One region of the Pseudomonas macauensis genome, then DNA from elsewhere that is predicted to be linked to it. Evidence: predicted binding sites of a transcription regulator. Region 1 holds the regulator's gene; the other holds the start of a gene.
The links. Region 1 encodes sigma-54, which starts transcription at its own class of promoters, with help from an activator protein. Its sites were predicted from a motif close to ANTGGCATNNANNTTGCTNT; they were not measured.

Region 1 (3,262 bases):
TCTGGCGGAGCAGTTCCAGGTGCTCTTCGGTGGCGGCTTCGGGCACCAGCAGGACGAACACTAGGTCGACCGGCGCGCCGTCGAGGGCATCGAAGTCAACCGGATGGTCCAGGTGCAGGATGGCGCTGATGGGGGACTTGCAGCCAGGAAGGCGGCAATGCGGAATGGCGATGCCATTGCCGAAACCAGTGGAGCCCAGGCGTTCCCGGGCCACCAGATTTTCAAAGATGTCTTGCGCGTCGAAACCTGGCAGCTCGCGAGCTACCAGGTTTGCGATTTGTTCAAGGACGCGTTTTTTGCTGCCGCCCGGCACGTTCACCAGGGAACGGCCGGGGGTCAGGATTTGCTCAAGTCGAATCATAGGGAGGGGTTAACGAACACCAACTCCCTGCTGGCGTTCGAGGTATTTTTCCTTGTGCTTGATCAGTTGGCGGTCGAGCTTGTCAGTGAGCAGGTCGATGGCCGCATACATGTCTTCATGTTCGGCACAGGCCACTACTTCGCCACCTGCGATGTGCAGGGTGGCTTCGATTTTCTGCTTTAGCTTCTCGACCTCCATGATGACCTGAACATTGGTGATCTTGTCGAAGTGGCGCTCCAGTCGTCCGAGTTTTTCGCCGACATAGTCGCGCAGGGCGTCGGTCACATCCAGTTGATGTCCACTGATGTTGACTTGCATACCGCTTTCTCCTTATTGCCCGTGTGTAAGTGGCAGGTTAGGTGGCCTGCCGCCGGAACACTTTGGCGTGGATCAACGTCATACCAGTCGCTTGCGTTCGCTGGAGGGAGCAATCCCTAAGGACTCCCGGTACTTGGCGACGGTGCGACGTGCCACTTGAATGCCCTGTGCCTCCAGTAAACCAGCGATCTTGCTGTCGCTCAATGGCTTTTTCGGACTTTCCGCCGCGACCAGTTTCTTGATGATCGCGCGGATGGCGGTGGACGAGCATTCGCCGCCCTCGGAGGTGCTGACGTGGCTGGAGAAGAAGTACTTCAGCTCGAAGATGCCACGCGGGGTGTGCATGAATTTCTGCGTGGTGACGCGCGAGATGGTCGACTCGTGCATGCCCACGGCTTCGGCGATGTCGTGCAGGACCAGCGGCTTCATCGCTTCCTCGCCGTATTCGAGGAAACCACGCTGGTGCTCGACGATCTGGGTCGCCACCTTCATCAGCGTCTCGTTGCGGCTCTGCAGGCTCTTGATGAACCAGCGCGCTTCCTGCAGCTGGTTGCGCATGAAGGTGTTGTCGGCGCTGGAGTCGGCGCGGCGCACCAGGCCTGCGTACTGCGAATTGACCCGCAGGCGCGGCACCGCTTCCTGGTTCAGTTCCACCAGCCAGCGTTCGTTATGCTTCCGGACGATGACATCCGGCACCACGTACTCGGCCTCGCCGGACTCGATCTGCGAGCCGGGACGCGGGTGCAGCGACTGGATCAGCTCGATGGTTTCGCGCAGCTCGTCTTCCTTGAGCTTCATGCGCCGCATCAGCTGGCTGTAGTCGCGGCTGCCGAGCAGGTCGAGGTGGTCGGAGACCAGCTTCTGGGCTTCGTTCAGCAGGTAGGTGTTGGCCGGCATCTGGCGCAGCTGCAGCAGCAGGCATTCGCGCAGGTTGCGCGCGCCAACGCCGGCGGGCTCCATCTGCTGCACGCGGCGCAGGACGACTTCCACTTCGTCCATCTCCACGCCCAGTTCGGGATCGATGGAGGCGAGGATGTCGTCGAGGGATTCTTCGAGGTAACCGTCGTTGTTGATGCCGTCGATGATGCTCAGGCCGATCAGGCGGTCGGTGTCGGACATCGGGGCCAGGTTGAGCTGCCAGAGCAGGTGGCTCTGCAGGCTTTCACCGGCGGAGGTGCGGGCGGTGAAGTCCCACTCCTCATCGTCGCTGGCGGGCAGGCTGCTGGCGCTGGTCTGGTAGATGTCTTCCCAGGCGGTATCGACCGGCAGCTCGCTGGGAATGCGCTCGGCCCACTGGTCCTCGTCGAGGCTGTCGGCAGTGGGCGTGGTGCTTTCCTGATAGTTGTCCTGGGTGTTGCTGCTGGCGGTGGGGGCGGACTCGGCGCCATCGGCCATGGGGTCGCTGTTGTCGTAGTCCTCGCCGTCTTCCTGGCGCTCCAGCATGGGGTTGGACTCCAGGGCTTCCTGGATTTCCTGCTGCAGGTCCAGCGTGGAGAGCTGGAGCAGTCGGATGGCCTGTTGCAGCTGCGGAGTCATCGTCAGCTGCTGGCCCATCTTGAGGACGAGCGATGGTTTCATGGCTGGAACTAGGCACCTTGTTCGCTGGCGCAGCAAGCGCCATATCCACGACTACGGACGCCGGGGCGCCGCGAGGAAGCAAATTATATGCCTGAGTCTGGACGCTTTGCCTAGGGTCTGTCGACCTTTCGTTACAACCTGATTATCGGGCGATTTCGAGGCGGCCCGACACGCGGCGCCGGATGCAGGTCCGGGCCGTTAGCGGGGGAGGCGAGGCGCCGCCTGGAGGGCGGCCGCTGGGTCAGAGGCGGAACTCGTGACCCAGATAGACTTCCTTCACCAGATCGTTGGCGAGGATGGTCTCGGCGCTGCCTTCGGCGATCAGTTGACCGTCGTTGACGATGTAGGCGGTTTCGCAGATATCCAGCGTCTCGCGGACGTTGTGGTCGGTGATCAGTACACCGATACCCTTGGCCTTGAGGTGATGGATGATCTGCTTGATGTCGCCGACGGAGATCGGGTCGACGCCGGCGAAGGGTTCATCCAGCAGGATGAACTTCGGCGAACTGGCCAGGGCGCGGGCGATTTCCACGCGACGCCGCTCGCCACCGGACAGGCTCATGCCGAGGTTGTCGCGGATGTGGTGGATGTGGAATTCCTCGAGCAGGCCCTCCAGGGCTTCCTGGCGGCCGCTGCGATCCAGGTCGCTGCGGGTTTCGAGGATCGCGCTGATGTTGTCGGCCACCGATAGCTTGCGGAAGATCGAGGCTTCCTGCGGCAGGTAGCCGATACCGGCACGGGCGCGGCCGTGCATGGGCAGGTGGGTCACGTCCTGGTTGTCGATACGGACCACACCCTGGTCGGCACGGACCAGGCCTACGATCATGTAGAAGCAGGTGGTCTTGCCCGCTCCGTTGGGGCCGAGCAGGCCGACGATCTGTCCGCTGTCGATGCTCATGCTGACATCGCGGACCACTTGCCGGCTTTTGTAGCTCTTGGCGAGGTGCTGGGCGGTGAGCGTAGCCATTACTGCGCTTGATCCTGCTTTTTCTTGGGCTGGATGAC
Region 2 (3,262 bases), 720 kb from region 1:
TGAGTGAAGAGGTCTATCTGTGACATCCACCAATACTGAATTCGAGCTGTTCCGGGATTTCCTGGAGAAGACCTGCGGCATCCTCCTGGGCGCCAACAAGCAATACCTGGTCTCCAGCCGCTTGAACAAGTTGATGGAGCAGCAGGGCATCAAGTCCCTCGGCGAGCTGGTACAGAAGGTCCAGGCCCGCAGCCAGCTGCGCGAGCAGGTGGTGGATGCGATGACCACCAACGAAACCCTGTGGTTTCGCGATACCTATCCCTTCGAGGTGCTGAAGAACCGGGTGCTGCCGGAGATGATCAAGGCATCGCCCGGACAACGTTTGCGCATCTGGTCGGCGGCCTGTTCTTCGGGGCAGGAGCCTTACTCGCTGTCGATGTCCATCGACGAGTTCGAGCGCACCAACCTCGGCCAGCTCAAGGCGGGTGTACAGATCGTCGCCACTGACCTGTCCGGCTCCATGCTCACCGCGTGCAAGGCCGGCGAGTACGACAGCCTGGCGATCGGCCGTGGGCTGTCGCAGGATCGCCTGGTCCGCTACTTCGACCAGAAGACGCCGGGACGCTGGACGGTCAAGCCGGCGATCAAGAGCCGCGTGGAGTTCCGGGCACTGAACCTGCTGGACAGCTACGCCACGCTCGGCAAGTTCGACATGGTGTTCTGCCGCAACGTGCTCATCTATTTCTCCGCCGAGGTGAAGCGCGACATCCTGTTGCGTATCCATGCGACGTTGAAACCGGGTGGTTATCTGTTCCTCGGCGCGTCCGAGGCACTCAATGCGTTGCCGGATCATTACCAGATGGTTCAGTGCAGTCCGGGGATCATCTACAAGGCCAAGTAATTGGTCTTTTCCGCTGCTGGACTGAGGGCATTCTCTGTTCGCGGTGTTCCGGCCCTTCTTCGGGCGTATAACGTTTAATGCGTTATACGCCGTCTTGTTCGGTGTTTCTGCGCCGCAGCGGCGTGTGTTGGGAGATTTTGTTTCGCCCCCTCGGGCGACCTACTTTGGCAAATGCCCCAAAGTAGGCAAAGGTCTCGTCCCGGCATCCGGGTCTTCGCTTCGCTCAGACTTCCCTCCTTCCGGTATCGCTCCGAGGGTCGGCGTAAAGGGCCGTCCCTGGCCCTTTACGCCTCTCGCGGCATCCATGCCGCTCGCCCCTCTGCGCAATACCTACACTCGGCCTCCTGACGGGACTCTGCGCGCGCCTGGGACTTTGGCTGCTTCATGCTGGATTGCTCTTCGTAGTATGGCGTGGAGCGAAGCGATACCCATCACGGCGGATAACGCTGCGCGTTATTCGCCCTACAGGTGTTCATCCTTCGACGCGAGGGCAATAGCGAGCCTTTGCGGACAAAGTCCGCTCCTACGAAAAACGGTTTCCAGAAAAATCTCCGCGCACACCGGGGCGCCCCTTCAGGAGGCCGAGTGGAATCGGAGTTTCAGGGGTTGAGCGGCATGGATGCCGCGAGAGCGTCGTCGGGCCAGGGATGGCCCGTCGACGCGGGCCCCTGAAACTTCGATGGAGCGAGGGAATTTTTCGCCTAAGCGAAAAACCGGATGCAGGGGCAAGGCCTTTTGGTTCCTTTTGGGCCCCAAAAGGGACTCGCCCGAGGGGGCGAAACAAAATCTCTCAGTACACGCCGAAGCGGCGCAGAAATGCCCAACCCCACGCATCGCGGACGGAGTCCGCTCCTACGAAAAGCGACCGGGAGCGGCAATGATGGAAGAGCGCGGCAAGTTTGCCGCTTTATCCCCGGCGGCAAGGGAAACCGGTTGCCGCTTGCCGCTGTTTGCCGCCCTTTGCCGCTCCCGATTTTCTCTCAAGCCATTGAATTAAAAGGATATATAAATCTGGCACGCACCTTGCTGAAGTGTTGGCAAGCCCACACCGGCAAACAGGTTCGCGACCATGAGCATCAGCTTCGACAAAGCCCTCGGCATCCACCAGCAAGCACTGAGCTTCCGCTCCCAGCGCGCTGAAGTCCTGGCCAACAACCTGGCCAACGCCGACACGCCGAACTACAAGGCGCGCGACCTGGATTTCGCCTCGGTGCTGGCCGCCCAGTCCGACAAGCTCAAGAACGGCACCTTCAACGCTACCCGTACCAACGCGCACCACATCGCCGCCGAAGGCTTCGGCATGGGCGAGGATGCCCTCAAGTACCGCACGCCGTTCCAGCCCTCGATGGACCAGAACACCGTGGATGAGCAGATCGAGCAGTCCAACTACGCGGAAAACTCCGTGCAGTTCCAGGCCTCGTTCACCTTCCTCAACAACAAGTTCAAAGGGCTGATGAACGCCCTGCGCGGGGAGTAATCGCCATGTCGCTTGCCAGTGTCTTCAACATCGCCGGTACCGGCATGAGTGCCCAGACCACCCGTCTGAACACCACTGCCTCGAACATCGCCAACGCCGAGACCGTTTCTTCCAGCGTCGACCAGACCTACCGCGCCCGCCATCCGGTGTTCGCCACCATGTTCCAGCAGGCCCAGGGCGGCGACCAGGGTTCGCTGTTCGGCGACACCGACCATGCCGGTTCCGGCGTACAGGTGCTGGGCGTGGTCGAGGACAAGAGATCGTTGATCCCGCGTTACGAGCCCAATCACCCGGCCGCCGACAAGGACGGCTACGTGTACTACCCGAACGTCAACGTGGTGGAAGAGATGGCCGACATGATCTCCGCCAGCCGCGCGTTCCAGACCAACGCGGAAATGATGAACACCGCCAAGCAGATGATGCAGAAGGTCCTGACCCTGGGTCAGTAAGCGCTGAGGAAGCACGATGAGCATCGATAACAGCAGCATCAACGGCGCCAACTCCGTACTGGACCAGTACTCGGTCAAGAAGGAGAGCAGCGGCACCACCGGCAAGAACAACCTTGGCAAGGACGAGTTCCTCAAGTTGCTGGTGGCGCAGATGAACAACCAGGACCCGATGTCGCCGCAGGAAAACGGCGAATTCATTGCCCAGCTGGCGCAGTTCAGCACCGTGGAAGGCATCCAGTCGCTGAACTCGAGCATGGACAGCATGCTCTCCAACTACCAGTCGTCCCAGGCCCTGCAAGCCTCGTCCCTGGTAGGGCGCAAGGTCATCGTGCCGACCGACAAGTCGATGGTCGATACCGCCGAGACCTTCAAGGGCACCTACACGCTGCCGGTTTCCACGGCCAACAGCTGGGTCAACGTCTACGACGACAAGGGCACCCTGGTGAACCGCGTCGAGATGGGCCAGCAGACCGCCGGCAACGTCAACTTCATGTG

Region 2: the regulator sigma-54 is predicted to act here: its motif matches at 1,852-1,871, upstream of flgB (flagellar basal body rod protein FlgB).

The regions. Positions count from the first base shown of each region.
Region 1 is NZ_CP138377.1:1,109,994-1,113,255, forward strand. It holds gene ptsN (PTS IIA-like nitrogen regulatory protein PtsN) at 1-361, opposite strand, end outside; gene hpf (ribosome hibernation-promoting factor, HPF/YfiA family) at 371-679, opposite strand; gene SD196_RS05180 (RNA polymerase factor sigma-54) at 758-2,257, opposite strand; gene lptB (LPS export ABC transporter ATP-binding protein) at 2,499-3,224, opposite strand; gene lptA (lipopolysaccharide transport periplasmic protein LptA) at 3,224-3,262, opposite strand, start outside.
Region 2 is NZ_CP138377.1:1,831,621-1,834,882, forward strand. It holds gene cheR (protein-glutamate O-methyltransferase CheR) at 20-841, shown strand; gene flgB (flagellar basal body rod protein FlgB) at 1,911-2,318, shown strand; gene flgC (flagellar basal body rod protein FlgC) at 2,324-2,767, shown strand; gene flgD (flagellar hook assembly protein FlgD) at 2,784-3,262, shown strand, end outside.